2 regions of the Mesorhizobium sp. Arg314 genome follow, and region 2 is predicted to be linked to the other one. Evidence: riboswitches for the same ligand, from Rfam matches in the RefSeq annotation. Region 2 holds a riboswitch; the other holds the start of a gene.
What was found. A riboswitch is a leader RNA that binds a small molecule or an ion and turns the genes downstream of it on or off. The one in region 2 is predicted to bind cobalamin.
Positions count from the first base shown of each region.

Region 1: another riboswitch for cobalamin. It lies ahead of metE (5-methyltetrahydropteroyltriglutamate--homocysteine S-methyltransferase); the one in region 2 lies ahead of ACWGS9_RS14640 (DUF1636 family protein).

Region 1 is NZ_JBSKBP010000041.1:31,031-38,233, forward strand. It holds gene ACWGS9_RS28450 (helix-turn-helix transcriptional regulator) at 585-1,334, opposite strand; cobalamin riboswitch at 1,847-2,045, shown strand; gene metE (5-methyltetrahydropteroyltriglutamate--homocysteine S-methyltransferase) at 2,135-4,468, shown strand; gene ACWGS9_RS28460 (IS110 family RNA-guided transposase) at 5,041-6,165, opposite strand; gene ACWGS9_RS28465 (response regulator transcription factor) at 6,316-7,005, opposite strand.
Region 2 is NZ_JBSKBP010000011.1:165,909-173,111, forward strand. It holds gene cobN (cobaltochelatase subunit CobN) at 1-2,624, opposite strand, end outside; gene cobW (cobalamin biosynthesis protein CobW) at 2,642-3,679, opposite strand; gene ACWGS9_RS14640 (DUF1636 family protein) at 3,682-4,110, opposite strand; cobalamin riboswitch at 4,152-4,354, opposite strand; gene ACWGS9_RS14645 (winged helix-turn-helix domain-containing protein) at 4,384-5,583, opposite strand; gene ACWGS9_RS14650 (NADH-quinone oxidoreductase subunit A) at 5,918-6,283, shown strand; gene ACWGS9_RS14655 (NuoB/complex I 20 kDa subunit family protein) at 6,274-6,855, shown strand; gene ACWGS9_RS14660 (NADH-quinone oxidoreductase subunit C) at 6,860-7,203, shown strand, end outside.

The DNA.
Region 1 (7,203 bases), on a different contig from region 2:
CGCCGAGGTGGAAAGAACCGGCCCTCGGGCTGAAGGCCATGAAAGTGGAATGCATGAAGGCCAGGATCGCGATTGGCGGCCTTCGCCTTCGAGCTGTAGCGGCGACGGCCGCGACCCTCCTGATTTGCCGCGACACGCCAGGCCAAACCGCCTTCAGCGATATGGCGAGCACCGCCCTGATGGCGTTCCCTGGCTGCATGCACTAGCCCTTGGGCCGCGGATGCCGAAGCGGTGCTTGACCCGGATGGTGCCCGTTCGGCTCCGGCCTTTGTACTTGCCGAAGCTCATGCGCTGGGTCTTGCGACTCCTTTCGGCAAGCCGACAGTCGCGCGTGCGGGAACTGGGACCGACGTGCGGTGAGCAGGTCTATCACGATCTGAGCCGCTACTCGATGCGGCCCGTGTCGCATGCGCCTTTCCTCGACAAACACGTTGTGGCGCAGACGAAACGCCTGATCCAGGTCCGCCTGTTATTCGTCGGCATTGTGCGACGTGACGGCAAGAAGCATCTCGGTTGTTCTCCAGTTTCGAGGCCAACCAAATGGTTCATCGCGGACCGATGCGGCATCACGCAATTGTGTGAGGCTAGCTGATCAGCCCCAGGCGGAAAGCTTTCGTGACGGCGTGCACGTTGTTTGTCACGCCGAGCCTCTCGCGCACCAATCGCAGATGGGTATCTGCCGTGTTGCGGCTGATGTTCAGGCGATCCGCAATATCGCCGACGGTGAGGCCTTCGGCAGCCCAGCGCAGGACATCCTGTTGTCGAGGCGACAGACGTACGGGTTTCGAAGTTCGTTTTCCCTCGGCAAGAACAACCGCGCAACCGAAGGCGCACGCGGCGACAAACTGAAAGGCGAGCCGGTCGTGAGGATCTGGCTCGAGCTTCTCCCCTGCAACGGAAAATCCCACCGCCTGTCCGTTCAAAGTCGCGAACGGTATCGTGAATCCGTCGCGTAGCTTAAACTCCGATGCCTCCGCCATGACCCGTCGGCCGAAAGAGCAAACGCTGGCAACCTGATCGATCTCGCTCCACCGGAAGGGCGTGGCCCCACGCTTCACGAGTTGGATGGTAGGGTCGCGATAAAGGTAGCCGTTCGAAAAATAGCGCTCTGACCATTGCTGTGGCCAGGCGTCAAGCAGCACATGGGAAATCTGCTCGCGCCTCAGCGCTCGCGGTGGCGGGATCGGTCCTGCCAGCACGTTTCTGGCGCCAAACCGCTCGGCATGGAAAATCAGGTGCTGGCAGATTTCTTGCTGGCTCGAGCTGTTGCGGATCTGATTGAGGAACTCGAACGTGTCATCGAGGTGCCGACGCCAAAGCGCAGGTGCTTCCATAGCGCATTGCTTCCATGATGATGGTCGTTTGGGGCGTGTGGCGCGGATGCCATTGAAGGTATCAAGCTTCTCCCATTGCTGGCAGACCGGGTGCTCGCCGAAAACTATCCCCTGTCTGCCTCCAGATCGCTATGTTGCTCGGCTGAGGTCGAGCCTGGCCTCGATGTCACCGCCAAGCGGGCCGAATGGGGACTGTTCAGTTCCCGGGGGGGCGTCACGCAGTGCCCGGGAAATAGAGCGAATTGCCTCTGCCTATGCTCGCTTCGAGTGTATCCGAAATGTTGCCGCCAGCATGATCGAAGTCAACCCCTGGCACCACGGGTAGGCTTGACCTGCGACAGGTCGCCATCAACAGGGGCAGAAGCGGAAGAACTTGCCCGAGCCCCTCGGTGGCAAGGATGGTCGCAGTCAGCCGACGTTTACAGCTATCCCGCACGCACGAGCGATAATAAGAATTGTATAAAGACATAAAGATTTGTTTATATCACCTTGACTGGAATCTTCTCTTCGGCGAGTGTCCGGTTGTCGATGGTTCTCTGATGCGGTTAGCCGCACGGAGCTAAGAGGGAAGCCGGTAGATGCCGGCGCTGCCCCCCGCAACTGTAAGCGGCGAGCCAAGCCTATTCAAGTCACTGAGGTGAATAGCCTCGGGAAGACGGGCTGAGGTGTCGACCCGCGAGCCAGGAGACCTGCCACGGCGAACAAGGTCCACACGCGGGGTGTCTCGGTGGGCGTAGCAACCGGCTCGTCTGCTTGCCAACGTCTGCCTTGCGTCCACGTCCCAATCATCGGGGTATGGTATGTCTCTCTCTAACAAAGTTCCTGTAGCCACACTTGGCGTGCCGCGCATTGGGCGCCGTCGCGAGCTAAAGCGCGCGCTTGAAGCGTATTGGTCCGGAAAATGTTGCGCTGCCGACCTTCTCAAAACGGCGCAGGCGCTGCGTGTCGCGAACTGGATTGAACAACGCGACCGCGGCGTCACAAAGATCCCGTCCAACGACTTTTCGCTCTATGATCATGTGCTCGACACAGCAATAATGGTCGGCGCTATCCCGCCACGCTATGGCTGGAGGGAGGGAGAAATCTCGCTCGACACCTATTTTGCCATGGCTCGTGGCAGCCAAGGAGAGGCTGCTGGTGGCGGGCAGACCGATCAGGCCGTGACAGCCCTGGAAATGACCAAGTGGTTCGACACCAACTACCACTACATGGTCCCGGAGCTCGCCGACGATCAAGCCTTTGCCCTATCGTCCTCAAAGCCGTTGGATCACTTCCTCGATGCCAGGGCGTTGGGCATTCACACCCGCCCGGTCATCCTTGGGCCGGTCACCTTCCTCAAGCTCGCCAAGTCGCCCGCCCGCGACTTCAACCCTGTTGCGCTGCTGCCGCGGCTTCTGCCGGTTTACGAGCTGCTGCTACGTCGACTGAAACTGGCGGGCGCCGACTGGGTGCAGCTCGATGAGCCGGCACTCGTGCTCGACCTCATTCCAAACGAGCAAGATGCGTTCAATTTTGCCTACGAGCGACTGTCGCAAGCGGTGCCGGAGCTAAAGATCATGCTCGCCACCTATTTCGGCGGGTTGGAGGACAATCTCGAGACCGCTCTTTCGCTTCCTGTGGCGGGCCTGCATCTCGACCTTGCACGAGCTCCCGAACAATTGGAGGTGGTGGGTCGGCTTGCGCCAAAAGACCTGGTGCTGTCGCTTGGCCTGATCGATGGTCGCAACGTCTGGCGCGCGAACCTGCGCCCCATGCTTGACCGGATCAAGCCGGTCGTCGCCGGCTGGCCACTGGAGCGAGTGGAGATCGCGCCGTCGTGCTCGCTTCAACACGTGCCGATCGACCTCGAACAGGAAACCGCGCTCGACAATGACATGAAGTCATGGCTCGCATTCGCGGCGCAGAAGATGGACGAACTGACCACGATCGCCCGGGCCCTGTGCGAAGGCCGCGACGCGGTTGCAGCAGAGCTGGACTCTTCCACCCAAGCAGCAGCCGCGCGTTTGACGTCACCGAAGGTCCATGATCCGCTGGTCGAAGGACGCCTCGCGTCTATCGACGAAGTCATGATGCGCAGGAAGAGCGGCTTTTCTGAACGTTCCAGGTTTCAGGAGGAACGCCTCTGGCTGCCGCCTTTCCCGACCACGACGATCGGCTCTTTCCCGCAAACACCCGAGATTCGCAACGCGCGTGCCGCCCATGCAAAGGGAGAACTGAGCCATGTCGACTATGAGGCGTTCCTGAGGAAGGAGATCGAAGCAGCCATCCGTTGGCAGGAAGAGATCGGCCTGGACGTGCTGGTGCACGGCGAGTTTGAGCGAAGCGACATGGTGCAATATTTCGGTGAGCAGCTTTCCGGCTTCGTTTCCACGCAGCACGCTTGGGTGCAGAGCTATGGATCGCGTTATGTGCGCCCCCCGATCATCTTTGGCGACGTATCGCGTCCCAACCCGATGACGGTGCGCTGGTGGCGATACGCCCAATCGCTGACTGACAAACCCGTTAAAGGCATGCTCACCGGCCCCGTGACGATTCTTAACTGGTCGTTCGTGCGCGACGATCTTGCGCGCTCGGTCGTCTGCCGTCAGATCGCCCTCGCCCTTCGTGCCGAAGTGGGTGATCTCGAAATGGCCGGTGCTAGAGTCATTCAGATCGACGAAGCTGCACTGCGCGAGGGATTGCCGCTGCGCAAATCCGAGTGGAAACCCTATCTCGAATGGGCTGTCGAGTGCTTCCAACTGGCCTCGACGGGCGTGTACGATGCGACTCAGATCCACACGCACATGTGTTACTCTGAATTCAACGACATCATAGACGCGATCGCGGCCTTGGATGCCGACGTGATCTCAATCGAAACCTCGCGCTCGCAGATGGAATTGCTCGACGCCTTCCGGAGTTTTGAATATCCCAATCAGATAGGACCGGGCATCTATGATATTCATTCGCCGCGGGTGCCGGGAGTCGACGAGATGGCGAACCTGCTTACGCAGGCGCGCCAGCGCCTTTGCGACAGTCAGATTTGGGTCAATCCCGATTGTGGTTTGAAGACGCGTCGGTGGGAGGAAGTCCGCCCGGCACTCGTCAATATGGTCAAAGCCGCGCGCAGCCTGAGAGACGCACCCAAGGCGGCCTAGGAAAAGTCTATGCCGTCGCCCGGGCGGGTGACGGCATAAACCGAGTAGTAGAGCTGAGTGCCCGCCGCAAGGCACCCGCGTCGGGCATCCCGTTTCGTCAGGACGTACAGAAACGGCGCGCGCTGACGGGCACTGATTTGAGGGCCCGGTTCTTCTTCCGACGCGTCGATCTGGAGGCGCCGATGATCACCGCAAAGCCGCTCGCTCGCTACAGCGCTCCTATGACGATCACGACTGAGTGTGCACAAGGTTACTCTGGCACCAAAATCGATGCCGTTGCAAGATGAGAACTTGGCTGGTGTGCTGCGCGGCTGTTTCCTGACGACGATTGATCAAGCACCTATACGCGGATTGGCTACCGCACGACCTTTTTCCGTCGCGGACCTTCCTCCTTCAATGTGGCGGGCATCGATCAAGTCTGCCCCAGCGCCGTATCGAGGATTATCCTACATCAATCAGACCGTGCAGCACGCCAGCCAAGTCCATGTTTGTTCCGTTTCTCATCACTCCTGTTGTGCCTGAAGGCCGCGCGCTCCGGGCTGTGCACCCCGACCAGCTTCGCCCTGCGCGCGCTACCCCCGTGCCTCAATGGCAACTAGCGGCGTATGCCGTGCAATATCCCAGATGAACCCGGCAAGCTCACGCGCAACAGCGGTCACCACCTTGACCGTCTGCTTTCCAGAGGCCGCAAGCCTTCGGAATTTGCCGCAAAGGCGAACCTGCGCCTTCCACGCGATGGCCTTTATAAGCTCTGGTATCTCGGCATTGCGATTTAACAAGGCTCGGCCTTCGCGCGCAGGAAAGCGGTAGTGCCACGCCGATTCGATCAGCATCGTGCGCGCCGCCGCATTTCCACTTCGGGTGATTTCGCCACGCTTGATCCTCTTGCCGCTGGAATACTCAGCCGGCACCAAGCCGAGCCAGGCCATGAGCTGCTTCGGGCTATCGAACCGATGGAGATCTCCGATCTCTGCGACGAGGGTGACGGCCGCTATCAGCTTCACGCCTCGCAAAGCCTGAAGCGCATGGACCAGCGGACCCAGCACCCAGCCAGAGACGGCCTCCTTCAAAACCTCGTCCAGTCTGTCGCAACGATCCTCCAAAACATGAATCCGCCGCTTGTATTCCTCGAAGACGAATTGCTGGTGCGGGAAGTCGAATTTCTGATCCGAAAGCCAGCCCCAATGAGCCTTGCCCCAGATAGCCTTCCCAGAGAACCGCCGGCCATGGCGCAAGAGGAAGCTCTTCAGGGCGGACTTTGCTGAGCTGACGTCGTCCTTCGCTTGCCGCCGAGCCCGAACGACATCGCGAATCGCTTCATGCGCTTCGTCCGGCACCCACACGGCAACCAGTTCGCCGGCTCGCAGCAGTCGGGCCAGCGTCTGTGCATCCCGGCGATCGGTCTTCACACGATCTCCCGGCCGGCGCGGCATCGAAGATGGCGAAATCACCATGCAGTCCACGCCGATCTTTGCGAGGAACCTATAGATGATGAAACCGCATGGTCCGGATTCATAGCAGACACGAAGCTGCGCGCCATCCTGAGCGATCTTTTTGAGTGCCGCATGCAATTCTTCCGGTCGATTGGCAATCGTGCCGAAATAGCGAACTTCCCTGTCCAGGCCATCGTCTGCAACCGCAATCACGATGGTGTCCTGATGAACGTCGAGGCCGATAAACTTCTTTCCTGCCGGCATGAGAGCTTCCTTTCTGCTGCTCGTTCAATGAGCACATTCAGGAAACCCCGATCTCGGAGCAAGTGATCGTCATTCGGTCAATCGAGGGCGCGCTCGCGAGCAGCTTTTGCTCCGCCGAGTTACACCACACACGAGCAGACGATCGTGAATTCAGATTTCCTGCTCTTCGAGAGCATAACCCGCCGAGCGTATAGTTCGGATGACGTTGTGGGGGGAGAGTGCCTTTCTCAGTCGGCTGACATGGACATCAACGGTGCGCGAACCGACATGGATGTTGGCGGGCCAGGCCGCGCTGACAAGTTCGTCGCGGCTGCAGACCTTGCCAGGATTTTCCATCAAGTGACGAAGCATGTTGTATTCGAGTGGGCCTAGATGGAGTTGCTGGCCATTGCAATGTACCCTATGGCTGCCGAACTCCATCTTAAGTTGTCCGCAGTTCAGCGACCCCCTTTGCCCCCCGTTGGGGAGCAGCGGTGCGCGCAGCTTCCCGCCCAAATAAGCAAGCAATTTAGCCGGCGCAAACGGCCGTAGGAAACTTTCATCAATGCCGGCCTTAATCAGATCGAGCTGTTGGTGCTCGGCGCCGGATGCGATCAGGGCGATGACGGGCAGGGCCTCGGTTTGCAGATCACCTTTCAGCCGGGCGCAGATTCTGGGGCCGGCAGCGCTAGCCACTTGACAGTCCAGGACAACAGCCTGCGGCTCACGCTCAGCCGCGTGCCGGATCGCGTCCTCGACGCCACCGGCCAGCTCAGTTGCGAAGCCGTCCACCTCCAGGACATGACTGAAGATTAGGTAGAACTCGGCATCCTCAGAACAGATCAGGATGAGTGGCGTCATATGCGGACCCTTCATAAATCAGCATTGCGCACCGGTCGCTCGCTCTCGAGCGCCGGTTCGATGCGCCAGCTGTCGTTCTACCGCTGCCACGAGACACTTCCCTCATGGCCCTTGGCCATGGCAATTGGTGTTGCCTGCAAACGAAGAGTACCAAACACCTCATGTACGGGGTTCCTTGTCTGGCCCGCGATGGAGACC
Region 2 (7,203 bases):
CAGAGGTCGATGACCAGCGAGCGCGGCCAGTCGCCATGGCTCTGCATGTAGCTGCGCACGACTTCCTCCGCCGCCGCCTGGCCGAGATCATAGGCGGTCGGCGTCGGCATGGTGCGCGGATCGGAGGTGAAGAGGTTGCGGCCGGTGGGCAGCACGTCGGAGCGGCCGCGCGCCGGCGCGCCGGCCGGGCCTGCCTTGATATGGCGGCCGTCAAGCGCGGCGAGCAGGGCAGCCTTTTCGGCCGCGGCACTTTGCCGGCGCAGCGGATCGGCTTCGTCTTCCGGCGCGCGGCCGTAGACATGCAGCCCGTCCTTGACGGCGAAATCCTTGAGGTCGCAGAGCCAGGCGTCGATGCGGCGCAGCGCTTCGTCCGGCGCGTCGGTTCGGGCCACGCCGGCTTCAGAAGCGAGGCCAGTCTTCTGTGCCGTCTCGACGATGAGTTTGGCCAGCCGGTCGCGGCGGCGGCGGTCGAGGCCGTCGGCCTGGGCATACTCATCGACCAGCCGCTCGAGCCGCTGCTGAGCTTCGTCGAGCCCGGCGCCGGCCAGCGGCGGCGGCAGATGGCCGAGCGTCACGGCCGAGATGCGGCGCTTGGCTTGCGCAGCCTCGCCGGGATTGGAGACGATGAAGGGATAGATGACCGGCAGCGAGCCGGTGACGATCTCGGGGAAGCAGCTCTCGGAGAGCGCGACCGTCTTGCCCGGCAGCCACTCCAGCGTGCCGTGCGCGCCGATGTGGACGATGGCGTGCACGCCAAGGGATTTGCGCAGCCACAGGCCGAAGGCGATCAGTTCGTGGCGAGGGGGAAGGGTCGGGTCGTGGTAGTCGGCGCGGCGATCGGCGGAGCGGCCGCGATCGGGGGCGAGCGCCACCGCGACGTTGCCGAAGGTGGCGGCGCGGAAGGGGAAGCCCGCCGAGGTTGGCGCGTGAGCACCCCCCTCTGTCCTGCCGGACATCTCCCCCGCAAGGCGGGAGACAGAGGGGGGTGCCTCGCGCAACCTTATCTCGTCTTCTGCTTGGCCCCATGCGGCCTCAACCGCAACTATAGCGGCCGTCGGCAATTCGGTTGAAAAGGAGAGATAGTCGTCAAGCCCTATCGAATGGCCGGAAGCCTCCAGCGCATCAAGCAACCCACGCGGCGATTGCGGAATCCTGTCAACCGCATAGCCCTGTTCCTTCAGGTCATGCAGCATGGCAAGCACGCTCGACGGCACATCCAGCCCGACGGCATAGCCCGTACGCCCTGGCGCGCTCGGGTAATCCGGAATCAAGATCGCCAGCTTGCGCTTGGCTCGCTCCGTCCGCTGCAGGCTGATGAACGCCGCGATGCGCCTAGCGACTTGCTCGACGCGGTCCGCCTCCGGCCGGTTGGCGAAAGCGCGAAAAGCCAGCGCCGGATCGGTTTCGATTTCACCCTTGAACGAGATCGCGCCGGCCAGGATGCGGCCGTCGAGCTCGGGCAGGACCACATGCATGGCAAGGTCGGCGGGGGCGAGACCGCGCTGGTTCTTTTCCCAGACCTCGCGTCTCGTCGTGGCGACGATGACTTGGAAGACCGGCACGCCGGCGCGGTCGAACAGGGTTTCGGCGCCAGGCTCGGCGCCGGAGGCAAAGGCGGTGGCGGTGACGATGGCGACAGGGTTCAGTGAGGCGAGGGCGGTTTCGACGAAGGCGAGAGAAACCGGGTCCTTGAGGCTGGAGACGAAGATTGGGACGGGCGTTATGCCTTGCGAGCGCAGCGCTTCGGCCAGCGCGTCGACCGGTGCCACGTCGGCGGCTAGCAGCATCGAGCGGTAGAAGAGGATGGGGACGACGCCGAAATTGTTGGCGTCGAGTTTCGTCACACCCCCCTCTGTCCTGCCGGACATCTCCCCCGCAAGGGGGGAGATTGAGCTGTCATCGACGATTTCGCCAACCGCAGATGCTGCAGAACGTTCTACCGTTGAGTCAGCAGAAGAGGTGCCGGGGCCGGCGACGGCTGATCTCCCCCCTTGCGGGGGAGATGTCCGGCAGGACAGAGGGGGGTGCGAAGGAACGCCGGCGTTTGAAAGGTCCGGCTTCTCCACAACCCCCAGCCCAGACTGATAAAACCCCGCTTTCGGCACGCTGACCGGCTCGGCCACGGCCGCCTCAGCCCCGGCAAGCCGCGCCAGCCTGTGCACCAGCGCCACCATGTTCGCCGGGCCGCCTTCGCGGAAATAGCCGAGCAAGGCGTCCAATTCGGCGCGCGGCAGGGTCGAGCTTTCGATCAGGCGCTGGTCCTCGTCATGGCTTTCGCCGGGCAGCAGCGCCAGCTTTATGCCGCGCTCGCGTGCGACCGCGGCGAGTTGGTCGCAGCCGTAGCGCCACCAGTCATAGCCGCCGAGGATGCGGACAAGGACGACCTTGGCGTGGCGTGCGACGCTGTCGATCCACAGATCGACCGACATCGGGTGGCGAAGGTCGCGAAGGGCCGCAAGCCGCATTGACGGCAACCGCTCGGCGTCCGCCTTCCAGGCGGCGGCGAGGCCAGCGAGATCGCTGTCGGTAAAGGACAGCGCCACGACATCCGCAGGCGTCTGCCTGAGATCGATCGGCTCGGCGAGATCGTCGAGCGAAGCGGATGTGGTGGTGAGGATATGCATCGCTTGTCGTGTTGGCCTCAGCCGGCGAGGATACGCTCGATCGCGGGGCGGTTCAGCCCCTTGAGGCCGATGACGACGAGCCGCGAGCGGCGGTCGTCCTCAGCCGTCCAGGCGCGATCATAATAGTGGTTGACGCGAGGGCCGACGGCCTGGAGCAGGAGGCGCATCGGCTTGCCGCCGACCTCGACGAAGCCTTTGACGCGCAACACGTTTTCCTGCTCGGCGGCAAGGGCGACGCGCTTTGCCAGCTCGTCCGGGTTGGCGATCGAGGGAATGTCGACGATGAAGGTGTCGAAGTCGTCATGCTCGTGGTCGAAGGCGCCGTCATGATGCGACTTGCGGTTCTCGATGTCGTCCTCGACGGCGAGACCGAGGCCAAGCAGCACGGACGGGTCGACCTTGCCGTGCGATGTCGGCACGATTTTCACGGCGCGGGAGGAGTGCTCGTTGATGACGGTGTTGGCGCGGGCAGAGCCGGCGGTGTCCATCAGATCGCTCTTCGACAGGATGATCAGGTCGGCGCAGGCGATCTGGTCCTCGAACACCTCTTCGACCGGATCGTCATGGTCGAGCGTCACGTCCGCCGCGCGCTGCGCCTGCAGGGCATCCATGTCGGCGGCGACGCGGCCGTCGGCCAGCGCCGGGCCGTCGACCACCGCGATGACGCCGTCGACCGTCACGCGGCTTTTCACAGTCGGCCACTGAAAGGCCTGGACGAGCGGCTTCGGCAAAGCGAGGCCCGAAGTTTCGATCAGGATGTGATCGACCTTGGGCGTGCGCGACAGGATCTGGTCGAGCGCCGGAACGAAATCATCGGCGACGGTGCAGCAGATGCAGCCGTTGGCCAACTCGACAATGTTTTCCTCAGGACAGGTATCGATGCCGCAGCCTTTCAGGATTTCGCCGTCGATGCCGATGTCGCCGAATTCGTTGACGATGATCGCAATACGCTTGCCGCCAGCGTTTTCCAGGAGATGGCGGACCAGCGTCGTCTTGCCGGCGCCGAGAAAGCCGGTGACGACGGTGCAGGGAACACGGGAAACGGAAGCGTTCATGGTCAGTCCTTCAGCATGTCGAGGGGAGGGATGCGGGCAACGAGGCCGCGCTTGAGGGAATCGGGACGGCCACGCCAGGGGATCAGTCCATCGGTCGAAGTGGCGAAGAGTTTTGCGCCGGCAACGAGGTCTGCGCCGCTGGTCGTATTCAAGTCGCCGAAAACGTAACTCCAGCAACCGTCGCGCAGGAGCGCGGCGCTTAGGCGGCGCTTGCAATTGCCGAGGCATTCGACGGTGCGGATGCGGATTTTCTCGCCCGATGCGGCGCAGCGCGCATCTTCGGCCAGCAGCGCGCCGGCGCGCTGCTGCGCGTCCGAACCGGTTTCGTCGCGGCAGGATGAGCAGACGATGACGGTCACGCCAGCCAGTGCGTCGCCATCGCTGGACGCATTGTCCGCTGTGCCAGCCGAAAAACTGCCGTTGTGGTCCAAAAAACCATGCTCCTTGCCCGGAAACCCGCCGGGCGATCGGATTCAAAAAGTCTCAGACGGCAGGTCTCCTGGCTCGCGCTTCATCGCCCTGAATGCCGCCTTCCCGGGAACATCCCAGTGGTTTTCGGCCGAGGCTCGTCGCTTACAGTTGCGGGGACAGCCGCGGATTTGGGTTTTGACCCGCACCGCATTCCCTCTTGGCCCTTGCCGTTGCGGGCAAGAGACCGTCTGGGCCGGATTTAGGCTTTTGCAGGCGACAGTGTCAACGCACGGCTACGACACCGCGATGTCGGCCAGCGGCTGCCCCAGATCGCCGGCGGGCGTTACCTCGATGCGTTCCAGGCCTAGCCAGCCTTGCATCTGCTTCAGCTCTTCGAACAACCGGGCGGCCGTGTCGGGCGGAGCGCCGGGCTCGGCATAGGTGGCATGGACGCGCAGCACGCTGGCCGGACGGTCGGCCCTCAGATCGACGCGGGCGACGATCCGGTCGCCGAGCAGGAAGGGCAGCACGTAATAGCCGTATTGGCGCTTTTCGGCAGGCGTGTAGATTTCGATGCGGTAGCGGAAGTCGAACAGTTTTTCCGTCCGCGTGCGCTCAAAGACGACCGGATCGAAGGGGGCGAGCAGGGCGCGGGCCTCTATCCGGCGCGGGATACGGGCGTCCTTGTGAAGATAGGCGGTTTTTTCCCACCCCTCGACGCGCACCGGCAGCAATTCGCCCGTCTCGACCAGTTCCTCGATGCGGTCTTTCGTGTCGCCCGGCGCCAGGCGGAAATAGTCGCGCAGGTCGGCATAGGTGGCGATGCCGTGGGCGCGGGCGGAAATGCGCAGCAATTCGCGATGCGCGTCCTCGACCGAGGGCACTGGCAGGTCGAGCACGGCCTGCGGCAAAACGCGCTCGGGCAGGTCGTAATAGCGTTCGAAGCCGCGCCGGTAGGCTGTGGTGATACGGCCGGCCCAGAACAGCCACTCAAAAGCGTGCTTGGCCTCGCTCCAGCCCCACCAGCCGCCATTGCCCTTGTGGCCCTCGATGTCGGATGCGGCGATCGGACCGCGTTCGGCGACTTGCGCGTAGATCTCGTCGATCGTCGCTTTGCGTTCACGGCCCCATTTCGCCAGGCCGAGATACATCTCGTCGCCCTGTTCGGCGCGCTGCATGCGCCAGCGCATCAAAGGCCAGGTTTCGACGGGCAAGAACGAAGCCTCATGCGCCCAATATTCAAAGACGGTGCGCTTGCGGGTGACCGCGGCGTTATCGAGCAGCGCAAGCGGGTAGGGCCCGAGGCGCGAATAGAGCGGCATGTAGTGCGCGCGCACCACGGCGCTGACGGAATCGATCTGCAACAGGCCGGTCCGTGAAAGCACACGCGCAAGGTGCCGGCGATCCGGAACGCCACCGGGCCGAGGGTCGTTAAACCCCTGTGCTCCAAGCGCAATGCGCCTCGCCATGGCCAGCGAAATCTTGTCCTTCATCGAGGCGCCCTTGCCCGGATCATTTGCCGGATTTTTAGCCGGTGATTCCGGCCATGCTAGCAGGCAAATGGCGGGAGATGTGTCAGGAGACAAAAGTGGAGTAAAAAATGAAAGAAATCAAACAAGAGCGGATCGGACCGGTTTCTTCCGATATGGCGTCCAGGGCCGCGAATTGAACAAGGTTTGACTTGCGTCACCGAAACCGCTGCGCTAACCCTCGCCGCGTTGCAGCATGGGCCCTCTTAAAACGGTTCAGCGGTTAAACTGTCACGCTTCCGCATTAGAGTTCGTTGCTGTAATCAAAGTGAACTGCCCCGCCGAAGGAAGCCGCCGCATGAGCGCACTCCTGAGTTCGTATCTGCCCATCGTCCTGTTCATCGCCGTGGCGACGGTGGTCGGTCTGGCGCTGCTCGTCGCCCCCTTCCTGGTGGCCTACCGCAGTCCCGATCCGGAAAAGCTTTCCGCCTATGAATGCGGGTTCAACTCGTTCGACGACGCCCGCATGAAATTCGACATCCGCTTCTACCTGGTGTCGATCCTGTTCATCATCTTCGATCTCGAGGTCGCCTTCCTGTTTCCGTGGGCGGTGTCCTTCTCCAAGCTCGGCATGCTCGGCTTCTGGTCGATGATGGTGTTCCTGGCGGTGCTGACCATCGGCTTTGCCTATGAATGGAAAAAAGGAGCGCTGGAATGGGATTGAACGACAGTTCAGGCACCCTCGTCGCGCCGAAGCCCAAGGGCATCATCGATCCCAACACCGGCAGGCCGGTGGGGGAGGACGATCCCTTCTTCCTCGAAATCAACAATGAACTGGCCGACAAGGGCTTCCTTGTCACCTCGACCGAAGCGCTGATCACCTGGGCGCGCAGCGGCTCGCTGATGTTCATGACCTTCGGCCTCGCCTGCTGCGCGGTCGAGATGATCCACACCTCGATGCCGCGCTATGACTCGGAGCGTTTCGGCGTTGCGCCGCGCGCGTCACCGCGCCAGTCCGACATCATGATCGTCGCCGGCACGCTGACCAACAAGATGGCGCCGGCGCTGCGCAAGGTCTACGACCAGATGCCGGAGCCGCGCTACGTCATCTCGATGGGCTCCTGCGCCAATGGCGGCGGCTATTACCACTATTCCTATTCGGTGGTGCGCGGCTGCGACCGCGTCGTGCCGGTCGACATCTATGTGCCCGGCTGCCCGCCGAGCGCCGAAGCGCTGCTCTACGGCATTCTCCTTCTGCAAAAGAAGATCCGCCGTACCGGCACGATCGAACGGTGAGCCGATGACCCAGGCGTTGAACGATCTCTCCACCTATCTCGGCGAGAAGCTCTCCGGCCGCATCGGCGAAGCCGTGCTTGCCTATGGCGAATTGACGATTTCCGTCGACCCCGGCAATCTGATCGAGGTGGCGACCTTCCTGCGCGACGATCAGCGCTGCCAGTTCATCTCGATCATCGACATCTGCGGCGCCGACTATCCGTCGCGCGCCAGGCGCTTCGACGTCGTCTATCACCTTCTGTCGCCGAAGCAGAATGTCCGCATCCGCCTCAAGGTCCAGGCCGACGAGGAAACCCTGGTGCCGTCGCTGACCGGCGTCTATCCCGGTGCCGACTGGTTCGAGCGCGA